DNA from 2 places in the Acidihalobacter yilgarnensis genome. Region 2 is predicted to be linked to the other one. Evidence: predicted binding sites of a transcription regulator. Region 2 holds the regulator's gene; the other holds the start of a gene.

Region 1 (7,565 bases), 310 kb from region 2:
CGCAAGCTCGGCGACCTCTGGCAGCATCGTGGCGAGAAACGTTACGAACTGGATGACATCATGCTGCTCAAAGTGGGGCGCCACCTGCGCCCCCGCGAACATTTCAAGCTGATCGTCTCGCGGGAGGAAGGCGAGTCCCGTTTCCTCGAGGGTTACCGCAAACAGTTCGTACACCTGTTACCAATCAGCCATGCCGGCCCACTGACCCTGGTCGAAGCCAGCCACGCACTCAGCGCCGAAGATTTGTCGCTGGCCGCGCGCATCGTTGCCCGCTTTAGCCAGGGACGAGACGCCGACTGGGTTGAAGTGGCCGTAGCCGAGCCCGGTGACGAACCACGCGCGTTGAAGGTAGTGCCGCTATCGGCGGACGAAGTCCCCCAGTCCTGGTACGTTTGAAGTCGTGGCCGAATACACGCTCGACGCACGCCGACTGCTGTGCCCGCTGCCGGTCATCCGCGTACAAACCCGCGTCGCCGAACTGATGCCGGGCGATACCTTGCGCGTCCACTGTACCGATCCTGGCGCCCTACTCGACATACCCGCCTGGTGCCGCGTACATGGACATCGCGTACTGGAGTCGCATCAGGATGCAGGCGAGGTCAGCCTGGTGATTCTGATACAGACCAACGAAGCCACGACACGCTAACGCTAACGGCATGGGTATTGCGCCCGCGCCGGTGGCATAATCCCCAGCCCGACACGAGACCCCCCTTGCGCGCCATGGAAACCATCGACACCTCCACTCCAGACGCACGTTACGGCGCCATGCGCCGCGTCACCCTGATCGGCTCCCTGGTCAACCTGGTCGTCTCAACGGCCCAGATCGCGGGCGGAATCATGGCCCACTCTCAGGCCTTGGTCGCTGACGGGCTGCACACCCTCTCCGACCTCGCCAGCGACGTCGTTGTGCTGCTCGCCGCCAAACACGGCAGCCAGGATGCCGATGACGAGCATCCCTATGGGCACCGGCGCATCGAAACCCTCGGCTCGGTCATTGTTGGCCTCGCGCTGATGGCCGTGGCGACCGGCATCGCCATCGACGCTTTCAGCCACCTATTGCAACCCGAACATGGCCCCGGCCCCGAACCCATCGCACTCGCCTTCGCCGCCTTGGCTATCCTCGCCAAAGAATCGCTGTATCACTACACCATGCACGTCGCGAAGCAGGTTAAATCGACGCTGCTCAAGGCCAACGCCTGGCATCATCGCTCCGACGTCCTCTCCTCGTTGATCGTGTTCGCGGGCATCGGCGGCACGCTGCTCGGCTTCGACCACCTCGACGCCATCGCTGCCATCGCCGTATCGGCAATGATCCTGCGCATCGGCTGGCAACTGGCGACCAGCGGTGTACGCGAGCTGATCGACACCGGTCTCGATGCGGACGAGGTTCAGGCGATTCGCGGCAGCATCCTCGCGCTGGACGGCGTCAAGAACCTACATACGTTGCGCACACGCCGCATGGGCGGCGAGGCACTGGCCGACGTCCATATTCAAGTCAATCCGCGGATCAGTGTCTCGGAAGGCCATCACATCGGCGAAGCCGTTCGCAACCACCTGATCGAACACTACGAGCACGTCTCCGACGTCACGGTGCATGTCGATCCAGAGGATGACGAACGCGAGGCCAGCTGTGCGCATCTACCCCTACGCCAGACACTGCTTGCAGCCCTACGCGCACAGTGGAAAGATATCCCCGCGGCGAGGGAACTCGAAAACGTTCATCTCCACTATCTCAACGGGCGAGCCCATCTCGATCTCTTCATGCCGCTCCGCGGACCGGTAGAAACGGCAGAGATGGCCCGCCTTGTCGCGGAACAACTCGTCACGGCGAGCAAGGCACTACCAGAAATCGGCGAGGTAAAGGTCTATTTCCGCTGCGAACGCACCGATTAGGTGCAAATACGATGGCTGCGCACCATAAATGCGCACCACTTACCCGCAGCCGGTCGCCAGGAGCGGGCGCGCCGGCATTTAGCTTGGCATTTTTTGTGCCTATGAATCGCAACACACGGCGGGGCTCGGCCGGCAACAGAGCTGCAAGTCAGGAACTATATCTAACGAACCACGCGTGAGGAGCCAATAAGCATGTCCCCGAATGATGTTCTCAACATGATGAAGGAACACGACGCCAAGTACGTCGATTTCCGTTTTACCGACACCCGCGGCAAGGAACAGCACGTGAGCGTGCCGGCACACACGATCGACGAGTCGCTCTTCGAGGACGGCAAGATGTTCGACGGCTCATCGATCGCCGGCTGGAAGGGCATCGAGGCCTCCGACATGATCCTGATGCCCGACGCGAGCACTGCGGTCATCGATCCCTTTTTCAATGAAGTCACGCTGATCCTGCGTTGCGATGTCATTGAGCCCTCCACCATGCAAGGCTACGAGCGCGACCCACGCTCCATCGCCAAGCGCGCCGAGGCCTACCTGAAATCGACCGGGATTGCCGATACCGCGTTCTTCGGCCCCGAGCCCGAATTCTTCGTCTTCGACGACGTGCGTTGGGGCTCCAACATGCAGGGCGCGTTCTACAAGATCGACTCCGACGAGGCCGGCTGGAATTCCGAGAAGGTGTTCGAGGAAGGCAACATCGGTCACCGCCCCGGCGTCAAGGGCGGCTATTTCCCCGTTCCGCCGGTCGATTCCCTGCAGGACCTGCGTTCGGCCATGTGCTTGGTCCTTGAGGAAATGGGCGTCCCCACCGAGGTGCACCACCATGAGGTGGCGACCGCCGGCCAGTGCGAGATCGGCTCCAAGTTCAACACGCTGGTCACCCGCGCCGACTGGAACCAAATACTCAAATACGTGGTCATGAACGTCGCTCACAACTATGGCAAGACCGTGACCTTCATGCCCAAGCCCCTGGTCGGCGACAACGGCAACGGTATGCACGTCCACCAGTCGCTGGCCAAGGATGGCGTCAACCTGTTCGCCGGCGACCTCTATGGCGGCCTGTCCGAAACCGCACTGTTCTACATCGGCGGCATCATCAAGCACGCGCATGCGATCAACGCACTAACCAACGCCTCGACCAACAGCTATAAGCGACTGGTCCCCGGTTTTGAAGCCCCGGTCATGCTGGCCTATTCCGCGCGCAATCGCTCGGCCTCGATCCGCATTCCGTGGGTGTCCAGCCCCAAGGCGCGCCGCATTGAGGTTCGCTTCCCTGACTCCACCGGCAACCCTTATCTGGCCTTCACGGCCATGCTGATGGCCGGCCTCGACGGCATCCAGAACAAGATCCATCCCGGCGACGCCATGGATAAGAATCTCTACGATCTGCCGCCCGAAGAGGAGAAGAAGATACCTCAGGTTTGCAGTGCCCTCGACCAGGCGCTCGCGGCCCTGGACAAGGATCGCGCCTTCCTCACCGCCGGCGGTGTATTTACCGACGACGCCATCGACGCCTATATCACACTCAAGATGGAGGAAGTCACCCGCATGCGGATGACCACCCATCCGGTTGAGTTCGACATGTATTACAGCCTCTGATCTTCTTCCACTGAAGATCGCACGACGGACGCCTCCGGAAACGGGGGCGTCTTTCGTTTGCGTCCAGACAAAGTCGCCTAGCACTTGCAGCCAGGGCCAGTGCCGGCCTATGCTGTCGCCAATGGCGCGCCTGCTTTTCATCTTCTGCCTGCTGTTTACTACTGCGGCCCAGGCAACGATCTATCGTTGGGTCAATGCCCAGGGCGATGTCGTCTTTTCAGACGTCCCGCCGCCCAACGGCAACGCCCAAAAGCTTGAGCTCAATCATCCGCTGAACACCATGCAAACGCCGCAACAACTCAGTGGGCCGCAGCCGGCCACTGGCTCCAGCGGACAAGTGGCGCCCTACCGCTCGCTGGCGATCACCTCGCCAACCAACAATCAATCCGTGCGTGCCAACAACGGCGACATCACGGTTTCGCTAAGCCTTTCGCCGGCCCTGCGGCCCGGCGACCGCATACGCCTGTTCATGGACGGCGCGCAGGTATACAGCGGCACCTCCACGCAGATACCCCTGAGCAACGTCAATCGCGGTACCCATATGCTGTATGCCGCCGTCGAGACTGCCGGCGGTAGTGTCGCAATCCGCTCGTCGGGCATCAGCTTCACGCTGCTACGCCACTCCATCCTATTCAACCCGCAGCAAGCGGCACCGGGTACGGGTAACACGGGTAACACGCCTGCGCCCAATGGTATTTCTGGCGGCGTACATCAAGCCCCTCGGGCACCCATGATGCCCCGCGCGCCGCAGTTTCACGCCCCCAACTGATCTCCCCCCTCCCCGCATCACACGCGAGCCCCGATAGCACGCACTATATTGGTGCATAATATCTGCGCTTATTGCCGTGTCTATAGGCCACACGCGGCCTGTAGACACGGCGCGCTTTTTGCTTGCCAGTGCGATGATGACAACGATGATGCCGCCTACCCACATGGTTCCGACCGAAGCCGAGATACTCGACAACCTCACGACCGCAATCCTGTACTTCGACAGCGGATTGATCCTGCGTCTGCTCAATCCAGCAGGTGAGATGCTGCTCGAGCATAGCGCGCAAAATGTCGTCGGTAGCCCGGCCGAACTTCTGTTCCCCGGAGACGAGGTCTTTATCGAGGCACTGCGAGAGGCCGTGGCTACGGCGCACCCACTGACGGAACGCGAGAAGCTTCTGCATCTACCCGGACATCGCCAAACCAACGTCGATTGCACGATCACACCCTGGATCATCGGGGAATACGTGGATGGCGTCATGCTTGAACTCAGCCACATCGACCGTCAGCTGCGCATCACCCGCGAAAAGCGGCTGCTCAGCCAACAGTCCACCGCACGCGAGTTACTGCGTGGGTTGGCCCATGAAATCAAGAACCCCCTGAGCGGGCTGCGCGGCGCGGCGCAATTGCTTGAACGCGAACTGATTGCAGACGACCTGCGCGAATACACTCGCATCATCGTTGCCGAAGCCGACCGCCTGCGTGCGCTGGTCGACCGCATGCTGGGTCCGAACAGTCGCCCGCGCATGAACATCAGCAATATTCACGAAGTACTTGAGCGTGCCCGTCAGCTGGTCAATGTCGACCTGCCCGCGGACATCCGACTGGCCACCGATTACGACCCCAGCATTCCTGAATTGCTGTTCGACCGGGACATGATCTTCCAGGCTGTGCTCAACATCGTGCAGAACGCCGTCCATGCCGTCGGTCACTCCGGCGAAATCCTGCTGCGTACCCGTATCACACGCAATCACACCATCGGCAGCGTCCGCCACCGCTTGGTGGCCGTTATCCACGTGGTAGACGATGGCCCCGGCGTACCCGAAGGGCTAATCGACCGTATTTTCTACCCCATGGTATCCGGGCGCCCAGAGGGCTCCGGACTTGGTTTGGCCATCTCCCAGTCACTGATAACCCAGCATGGAGGATTGATCGAATGTCAATCGCGGCCAGGGCACACACAATTCACCATTCTGCTCCCTCTGGGGACCGAAACATGACCGAAAATACGGACACGATCTGGGTCGTCGACGACGACCGCTCGATCCGCTGGGTACTGGAGCGCGCGCTTGGCGGCGCTGGGTTCGAGGTCGCCGTCTTCGAGGATGCCGAATCCGTATTGCGTCAACTTGAGCAGCAGCGGCCGCGTGTCATCATCAGCGACATCCGCATGCCCGGACAGGATGGGCTCAACCTGCTCGAACGCCTGCGCACCCAGTACCCCGAGATCCCAGTCATCATCATCACCGCACACTCGGATCTCGATGCCGCGGTTGCAGCTTACCAAGGTGGCGCGTTCGAATACCTGCCCAAGCCCTTCGACGTCGACGAGGCCGTGGAACTGGCCCGTCGCGCCTGCCAACGCGCACGCCAGCAGACGACCGCGATTGAGCTGGAGGCCGCGCGCGAGGAAACCCCGGAAATCCTCGGCGAGGCCCCGGCCATGCAGGAGGTATTCCGCGCCATCGGCCGACTGGCGCGCTCCAACATCACCGTACTGATCACCGGTGAATCGGGCACTGGCAAGGAACTGGTCGCCCGCGCACTGCATCGACACAGCCCGCGCGCCACAGGACCTTACATCGCGCTCAACACCGCCGCGATACCTCGCGACCTGCTCGAATCCGAACTCTTCGGACACGAGCGCGGCGCCTTTACCGGAGCCCAGGCGCAACGCCGAGGCCGCTTCGAACAGGCCGACGGCGGCACGCTGTTTCTGGACGAAATCGGCGACATGCCCGCCGAGCTACAAACCAGGCTCTTGCGCGTGCTCGCGGACGGCGAGTTCTACCGCGTCGGCGGACACACGCCTATCCGGGTCGATGTACGCATCATTGCGGCGACCCACCAGGATCTCGAGCGCCGTGTGAAGGAGGGCTTGTTTCGCGAGGATCTGTACCACCGCCTCAACGTCATTCGCATCCGTATTCCGCCATTGCGTGAGCGGAACGAGGACATTCCCCTACTGCTAGACCATTTTCTCAAACAAGCCGCGGATGAACTTCAGGCCAGCCCCAAGACGCCGCGTCCCGATGTCAGCGACTATCTACGACGCTATCAATGGCCAGGCAACGTACGCGAGCTAGAAAACACCTGTCGCTGGCTGACCGTGATGGCCTCTGGCAACGAGATTCATCTGGAGGACCTGCCCCCCGAGCTGCGTCAGATCAATACCGAAGAGGGCGGATTGGATTGGGAGGACCCGCTCACCCGTTGGGCGGAGCGCCAGGCCGCACTCAACGAGCAACCCCTGCTCGACATGGCCACCCCGCGTATGGAACGGATACTGATCGAGGTTGCCCTACGGCGTACCGGCGGTCGTCGTCAGGATGCAGCCAAACTGCTCGGCTGGGGTCGCAACACCCTCACACGCAAAATCAAGGAATTGGGCATGACCGTAGGCGAAGAGGACGGACACGAGGAAGACGAGGACTGAGTCGCCATCCGCCCCGCTGTGGGCGGGCGCGGCTGCCATGCGAGCCATTCGAAGGTCTCAAATACAGGCGCCACCCGGGCCATTGGGTACCAATGCGCCGGTTAGCTCGGCGATACTGCCAACCTCGTGACGCGTCATATAGGCCAGCAGACCATCGTTGATCCGCGACAGAATCAGCGGGTCATAGAACAGCGCCGTGCCGACGCCAATCGCGGAAGCACCGGCCAATAGAAACTCGATTGCGTCCTCCGCACTGGCGACGCCACCCTGCCCGATGATTGGAATCCCGTGCGGCCGTGCCACCTGATAGACCTGCCAGACCTTGAGCAGGGCGATGGGCTTGATCGCCGGCCCCGACAATCCGCCCTGGTTGTTGCCGATATGCGGCCTTCGCGCATGAATGTCGATGGCCATCCCCATCAAGGTGTTGATGGCTGCAAAGGCATCCGTACCCGCCTCGATACAACGTCGCGCGTTCTCGGCGATATCGGTCTGGTTCGGGGAGAGCTTGGTGATCAGCGGTTTGTCCGTCACTCGCCGACAGGCCTCGACCACGCGCGCGGACATATCCGGGTCATTCCCGAAGGCCACCCCGCCTTCCTTCACATTGGGGCAGGATATATTGATCTCGATGGCATCGATGGGC
Region 2 (7,565 bases):
AGCAGTTGTGACAGGGCGTGCTCGCGGGTGGTGGTGTCGAGTTGCTGCAGATAGGCGAATTCGCGGCTACCCAGTACCTGTACGCAGTGCGGGTGTATCAGGTTGAGATGGCCTACCAGGGTGGCGCCGCCCCAGTGAGTATCGGCCGCAGACAGACGCTGCCCTCCGCTCGAACGTCCCGCCACCCAGGAAAGTTCGAGGCGTTTGCCGAGGGCTTGATAGAGGGTTTCAGCGGAGAGCGTGGCGTCCATGACGTCGCCTAGGCGGCGTGCCTGGCATCCCAGTCATTGAGCAGTCCCAGGGCGGACTCGCTGTCGTGGGCACCCCGTAGTTGTTGCACGGTGATCGGGTCGCTGAACAACTGAGCCAGTCTTGAGAGCGTGTCCAGGTGTTCGCTGGTGCACTCCTCGGGGACCACCAGGGCGAACAGAAGATCAACCGGCGCCTGGTCGGGGGCATCGAAATCGATGCCCCCGTTCAATTTGATGAAGGCGGCCTGGGTTTCCTTGAGGCCAGCCATGCGGCCGTGCGGTATCGCTACGCCATGTCCCAAGCCGGTACTGCCCAGGCGCTCGCGTGCGAGCAGGGTATCGAAGACCTCATTGGAGGAAACCTGTCCACCCTTGGCCAGGAGTTCGCTTAGTGCCTCCAGTGCCCGCTTTTTACTGTGGATGTCCGCATCGTTGAGGATGCGTTCGGTCGTGAGTAATTCGCCTATCTGCATGGTTCAGGTGTCGCCTGTGTGTTTCAGATGGCCGTGCGTTTGGTCGCTTCGGCCTTGTGATGGTCTTTGGTCTTTTCCTTGTGCTTGATCACCTGCCGGTCGAGCTTGTCGACGAGCGAGTCGATAGCGGCATACATGTCTTCGTCGACGGCATCTGCGAAGAGTTGGTTGCCGCTGAGGTTCAGACTGGCTTCGGCCTTCTGACGCAATTTCTCTACGGAAAGAATTACGTGGACATCGATCATATTGTCGAAGTGTCGTTCGAGACGCTGGAATTTGTCGCTTACGTAGTCGCGTAGTGCATCGGTCAACTCTACGTGGTGCCCAGACAGGTTGATTTGCATACGATACTCCTCGTTGAGGGCTGTGTCTTAACTGCCCATTTGGGGGCGGTGCCATCATGGCCGACGTTGCTCGCCGTCCGCGGTTCCCTGTGCGGGGCGTGGACGGCGGGTAACATCTCCCACCGCCGGGTTTCGACGCTGGCGCCCGACTGTGCTCCCTGGTCACGGCCGGAATGCGGGTGTCGGTCCGTATTGCGCCAAGTCGAAGAATTTTGTGAGATCTCCATGATTTGAGTCTAGTTGAGTCGTTTGCGATCGCTGGAGGACGGAATGTTCATGCCCTCTCGGTATTTGGCGACCGTGCGGCGCGCAACCTGTATCCCCTTCTCGCTGAGCAGATCTGCGATCTTGCTGTCCGACAAAGGTTTGTCGCCGGGTTCGGATTCGACCAGTTTGCGGATCATGGCGCGAATCGCGACTGCGGAGCATTCACCGCCATCGGCGGTACCGACGTGGCTGGAGAAGAAGTACTTGAATTCGAAGATGCCGCGGGGCGTGTACATGTATTTCTGGGTAGTGACGCGAGAGATGGTCGATTCGTGCATTTCGACCTGTTCCGCAATGTCGCGCAGGACCAGGGGCTTCATCGCCTCCTCGCCATATTCGAGAAACCCCCTCTGCTGCTCGACGATGGCAGTGGCGACACGTAGCAAGGTTTCGTTACGGCTTTGCAGGCTTTTGATGAACCAGCGCGCTTCCTGCAGCTGATTTTTCATGTAGGTGTTGTCAACGCTGCTGTCTGCGCGCCGTACCATTGATGCGTAGGTGGAATTCAAGCGTAGGCGCGGCGCAACTTCAGAGTTGAGCTCCACGCGCCAGCGCTGACCCTGTTTGCGGACCGTCACGTCGGGGACGATATATTCGGGTCGGCTATTGCTGATCTGTGCACCAGGCCGCGGATTGAGCGACTGGATCAGTGCGATGGTTTCCTGCAGGCCAGCCTCGTCCAGTTCCAGGTGGCGCATCAGTGCCTTGAGATCGTGATTCCCGAGCAGGTCGATATGGGATTGCACCAAGCGCCGCGCCTGTATCAACCACGGTATATCTTGTGGCATCTCAGAAAGTTGTATGTCGAGGCATTCCGCCAGATTGCGGGCGCCGCAACCTGGAGGATCTAGCCGTTGCACGAGATGGAGGACGGCCTCGATGTCCTCGATTTCGAGATCGGCCTGCAATTGCGCGGCGAGTGATCCACGGATGTTCTCGATATCCTCCTGAAGATAACCGTCACCGCCGATCGAGTCGATCAGGGTCATGGCGATCAGGCGATCCTGCTCGTTCATGGGTGCCAAGTGCACTTGCCAGAGCAGATGATCGATCAGCGACTCGCCATCGCCGCTTTGTGATTCGTAGGGGTCGCGGTCATCGGCTTCGGACGAGCCGGAGCCCGCTGCGGTTGGCGGCTCGTAAATATCGTCCCAGGCACTGTCGACCGGCAATTCGTCTGGGATGGTGTCTTGGGATGGGTTGTCTTCGGCGGCGCCTTCGCGAGATTCGCCGTTGATTTGCTCGCCATCCGCGCCCTCAACTCGCCCGGAATCCTCGTCGACCTCGAGCATCGGGTTGGTTTCCAGGACTTCCTGAATATGTGTCTGTAGCTCGAGTGTCGAGTACTGCAATAGGCGTATGGCCTGCTGCAGTTGAGGCGTCATCGCCAGGGATTGCCCCAGCCGGAGTTGAAGTGAAGGCTTGATCATCGCGTTTGATGTTTATCTTGAATTCGCGTTTAACGCAATGGTCATCGTCGGACTCTTGGGTATCTCGGGTTGCTTACAGGCGGAAGTCCTGACCCAGATAGACCTCGCGGGCCTTCTGGTTGTCCAGGATATCTTCCGGGGTGCCTTCGGCAAGCACATGCCCGTCGCTCAATATATAGGCGCGCTGACAGATGCCGAGGGTCTCACGTACGTTATGGTCGGTAATCAAGACGCCAATATCCCGGTCGCTCAAATGTCGCACGATGCGCTGAATATCGAGCACCGAGATGGGATCGACACCGGCAAAGGGTTCGTCTAGCAGGATGAATGCGGGCTCGGCTGCCAAGGCACGGGCAATCTCCACACGCCGTCGTTCACCACCGGAGAGGCTGAATCCGCGACTGCTGCGAATATGCCCGATCTGCAGTTCATCCAGCAGACTTTCCAGGGTTTCATTCTGTGCCTTGGGGTCGAAATTGTCACGCAGTTCGAGTACCGCGCGGATATTGTCTTCGACGCTGAGGCGGCGGAATACCGAGGCTTCCTGAGGCAGATAGCCGACGCCCATGCGCGCGCGCGCATGCATGGGGAATCGGGTGATGTCCTGATCATTGAGGCGAATATGGCCAGAATCTGGCTGGATCAGGCCCACGATGATGTAAAAGCAGGTGGTTTTACCCGCGCCGTTGGGGCCGAGCAAGCCGACGATCTCACCGCTGCCCACGTCAAGCGACACCCCGCCAAGGACGTCGCGGCCGCGATAGCGTTTGGTGAGATCCGTGACGCTGAGTACGCTCATGGCGTGGATTTCTCCGCGCCGCCTTGGCCGCCGGGGACCAAAGTTGCCTTAACGCGATTGCCGGGCGCGCCAGCGGTGACGACACCGCTCTTCGTATCGTAGACGATGCGCGCGCTGCTGAAGGTGTTGCGTTCCTGGATCAGTTTGGCCTGTCCGTCGAGGTGGATTTCCTGGTTGCCGGGCAGATACAGCATGTGCGTGGCGTGTCCCTTCACCGGTTTGCCCTTGGGCGTGACATCGCTGAAGCTGGCGGGAGCCCCATCCATCGTCAGCCGTTCGACCGGGCCCTTGGGTGGTGCAATTACGGTCAGGCGTTCACCATCAATCGTCAGCGCGTTCTGCGTCACGTGGACGTGCCCGGTGTAGATGCCTATGCCGGTTTTCTGATCGAAATGGAATCGGTCTGCGCTGATGTGAACAGGGGCGTTACGCGAAACGGGGGGCGCACACCAGGCGTTCAGGGGCAACGATAGGGCGAATGCCGCTATCAGCCAGAATCGGCGTGCCCGTGTACGTCGACCGCTGGCGGCCCGTGAATCAGTGGGATGTCGTTGGGCGTGTGTAAACACTGTGCACGTCCTTTAGGAGGTCGATGAACTGCTGCTTGAAATTTGCACTCAGGCCAATGCCTTGCGTGACATACCCAGGACCCTCGATGCGGGTGGGGGCCGGGCTCGTCGCGGTCTGTTGACGGGTATCGACCGTCACGTTACTGGAAATCACGTGAATCGTCTGTCCCTGCGTGTTCTGTCTTGTGATGAGCACACGCTCTGGCATCTGCACGATGGTGTCGCCGGGCAGCAGGATGGCGCTGGGCGAGCGTAGCGTTACCGGCGGACCGCGCTCAGGATATACCACCAACACCGGATCGGTCAGCCGGGTGAGTCGGTCCGGTAGGGTATGTGTAAGGTGTACTGCCTGCAGGCGATAGCGGCGGTGCCCGTTGCTGCGCCACTGGGTCAGTGTCACGCCCTCTGCGGCGTAGTCCGTGCCGTGTGTCAGAGGCTCCATTTTGAGCGGCGGCGGCAGCGAATGTCGCGCGAGCCAGTAACCGAGCATGAGGGTAAGGGCCAGCGCGGCGCCTGTGAGCAGGCGCTGTAGGCTCATGTGAGATAAGCCGCGATCAGGCGTTCGTATTGCCCCTGGGCCCGCATGATCAGCTCGCAGGCTTCGCGCGCGGCGCCCTGCCCGCCGGCGCGTGTGGTGACCCAGTGCGCATGTGCCAGGACCTCCGGTGCGGCGTCGGCGACCGCGATGCCGAGTCCCGCGCGTCGCATGACCGGCAAGTCGACGAGGTCGTCGCCGACGAAGGCCGCAGCCGAGGGTGGCAGCGCCAGCGTCGATAGCAGATCCTCGAAGGCCGGCAGTTTGTCGCGGCGACCCTGGATGACGTGTTCGATGTCCAGGTCGGCGGCGCGGCGACTGACCACCTGCGAGCGGCGCCCGGTGAGTATTGCCAGGGTTACGCCGCTGTCCTTGAGCATGCGCATACCGTGTCCGTCACGCGAGTTGAAGGACTTGTATTCCTGTCCGTCGTCGCCGAGAAACAGGCGGCCGTCGGTGAGCACGCCGTCGACGTCGAAAACCATAAGGCGCACGGCGCGTGCGCGTTCGAGTACATCGTCGGATACGGCCGCTGCCCTGTTCGTTGGTGTGTTCATTAAACGACCCCCGCGCGCATCAGGTCGTGCATATTCAGTGCACCGACGAGGCTGCCATCCTCGTCGACGACGGGCAGCGCCTGAATGCGGTGATCCTCCATCAGCTTGACGATCTCGGCGGCGAGCATTTCGGGCCGCGCAGTCTTGCAATCCGCTGTCATTACTTCGCTGATCGGTGTGCGGTGAATGTCGAGCGCCGCATCCAGGGTGCGCCGCAGGTCGCCATCGGTGTACACGCCGACCACGCGCCCCGCCATTACGACAGCGGTCATGCCGAGGCCTTTGCGCGTGATTTCCAACAGTGCCTGGCTGAGGATGGTGTCGGGGCGAACCATGGGGATGTCGTCGCCCTGGCGCATGACGTCGGCCACATGCAGCAGTAGGCGGCGGCCGAGGCGGCCGCCGGGGTGTGAGCGTGCGAAATCCTCGGCGGTGAAGCCGCGGGCTTCGAGTAGGGCGATGGCCAACGCATCACCCATCGCCAACGTGGCCGTGGTGCTCGATGTCGGCGCCAGACCCAGTGGGCAGGCCTCACGGGCCACGCTGACGTCGATGTGCACGGTCGCCTCCCGCGCGAGGCTGGATTCAGGACGTCCGGTAAGCGCAATCAGCGGGATGCCCAAGCGGCGGATGATCGGCAGGATAGTGAGGATTTCATCGGTTTCGCCTGAGTTTGACAGGGCCAGTACGACGTCGTGCGCGGTGACCATGCCTAGGTCGCCGTGGCTGGCCTCACCGGGGTGGACGAAAAAGGCCGGCGTGCCGGTGCTGGCCAGCGTCGCGGCGATTTTGCCGCCGATGTGTCCCGATTTGCCCATGCCGAGGACGACGATGCGTCCCTCGCAGGCGTGTAGGTGATGGCAGGCGCGGACGAAGGCGCCGTCTATCCGTTCGGACAGGGCGGCGACCGCCTCGCTTTCGGTGCGGATCACGGCGAGGCCGAGAGTGATGAGTTGTTGGTCGTCGAGGGGCATGGGGGTTACGCGGTCCAGTAGAGCCAGCATTCGTAGCCGATGAAGGCGCCGAGCAGGACGCCGCCTTCGACGCGATTGATGCGTCTGGGCTGGCGGCCGTAGGCGAATAGGAAGAGCAAGGCGGTGAAGCCCAGCATCAGAGGGTAGTCGCGTGTCAGCACCTCATGTGGCACCGGGCCTGGTGCGATTAGTCCGGGGAGGCCGAGTACTCCTAGGATGTTGAATAAATTGGAACCGATGACATTGCCCAGTGCGATGTCGGGTTCGCCGCGGCGCGCGCTGAGTATGGTGGTGGCCAGTTCAGGCAGGCTGGTGCCGATGGCGACCACGGTCAGGCCGATCACGAGATCGCTCACACCCAGAGTGTGGGCGATGGCTACGGCGCCCCAGACCAGCAGTTTGGCGCCGCCGAGCAATACGGCAATGCCCAGCGCGAACCAGCCCAGTGCGGCAGACGTGGACATTGGTGGCGGTTGCTCGTCGAGTATTTCCTCGGCGAGCGCGTCGTCGGCGCGCGCCCGGCGTGCCGACCAGACCATCCAGACCAGTAGCATGACCAGTCCCAGCAGCAGCGCGCTGCCCTCCGGTCGCGCGAGGCGCCCGTCGGCGAGCAGGGCATAGCCGAGCAACATGACCACCAGCAGCAGCGGCAATTCGCGTTTGAGTAGTTTCGAATTGACGGTGAGCGGGGCGATTAGCGCGGTCGCGCCCAGCACCAGACCGATGTTGGTGATGTTCGAGCCGATGGCGTTGCCGATACCAAGACCGGCATTGCCGTCCCAGGCAGCCATTGCGGAGACGAGTAATTCTGGCGCAGAGGTGCCCATGCCAACGATGGTCAGGCCGATGACCAGCGGTGGTACACCGAAGTTGCGGGCTAGGGCCGCGGCTCCGAGCACGAAGCGATCCGCGCTCCAGATCAGGAGGGCGAAGCCGGCGATGATGGCGAGGACGGCTAGCAGCACGCTCGATGACTTCCTTGCGAGGCCCGGTTAAATGGGCAGGAACGCGAAATTATACATGGGGGGCCATGAAAAGCCGTCGCCAGCATCCGGTGGGGTGCCTGTATGGCATGAAGCGTGTTGGCCATTCCTGCCTTAGCTTGCATGCCAACCGTTTGCGGCACGTCGTACGCACTCGGCTATGTCGCAGCTCGGCGTGAAGTCTAACGCCCGTTGCGCCTGCCGGGTGTCGAGCACGAGCGAATAGCGGAGTCCCTGCACCCAGCCGGGCTCGCCGGCCGCGGGCGTCAGCCGCCAAGCCAGTCGATGCAGTCCGCCCAAGATCGCAGGCGGTACCGGCAGCCGTATACGGCGCACTAGGCCGAGCATGTCGCGTAGGCTCATCGGTGGATCGGCGGCGAGGT

Evidence for each region. Region 2 encodes sigma-54, which starts transcription at its own class of promoters, with help from an activator protein. Its sites were predicted from a motif close to TGGCANGNTNCNTGCTT; they were not measured.
Region 1: glnL (nitrogen regulation protein NR(II)) is a predicted target of sigma-54. The motif match lies at 4,372-4,388, and genes of this name have one in related genera.

The regions. Positions count from the first base shown of each region.
Region 1 is NZ_CP017415.1:3,353,852-3,361,416, forward strand. Features, by position in the region: gene BI364_RS16125 (tRNA (5-methylaminomethyl-2-thiouridylate)-methyltransferase) at 1-396, shown strand, start outside; gene BI364_RS16130 (sulfurtransferase TusA family protein) at 401-646, shown strand; gene BI364_RS16135 (cation diffusion facilitator family transporter) at 721-1,893, shown strand; gene glnA (glutamate--ammonia ligase) at 2,086-3,495, shown strand; gene BI364_RS16145 (DUF4124 domain-containing protein) at 3,617-4,264, shown strand; gene glnL (nitrogen regulation protein NR(II)) at 4,410-5,483, shown strand; gene ntrC (nitrogen regulation protein NR(I)) at 5,480-6,919, shown strand; gene BI364_RS16160 (dihydroorotate dehydrogenase) at 6,977-7,565, opposite strand, start outside.
Region 2 is NZ_CP017415.1:3,042,959-3,050,523, reverse strand. Features, by position in the region: gene hprK (HPr(Ser) kinase/phosphatase) at 1-251, opposite strand, end outside; gene BI364_RS14750 (PTS sugar transporter subunit IIA) at 260-724, opposite strand; gene hpf (ribosome hibernation-promoting factor, HPF/YfiA family) at 748-1,068, opposite strand; gene BI364_RS14740 (RNA polymerase factor sigma-54) at 1,305-2,765, opposite strand; gene lptB (LPS export ABC transporter ATP-binding protein) at 2,839-3,564, opposite strand; gene lptA (lipopolysaccharide transport periplasmic protein LptA) at 3,561-4,133, opposite strand; gene lptC (LPS export ABC transporter periplasmic protein LptC) at 4,102-4,671, opposite strand; gene kdsC (3-deoxy-manno-octulosonate-8-phosphatase KdsC) at 4,668-5,225, opposite strand; gene BI364_RS14715 (KpsF/GutQ family sugar-phosphate isomerase) at 5,225-6,199, opposite strand; gene BI364_RS14710 (calcium/sodium antiporter) at 6,205-7,164, opposite strand; gene BI364_RS14705 (NAD-dependent epimerase/dehydratase family protein) at 7,297-7,565, opposite strand, start outside.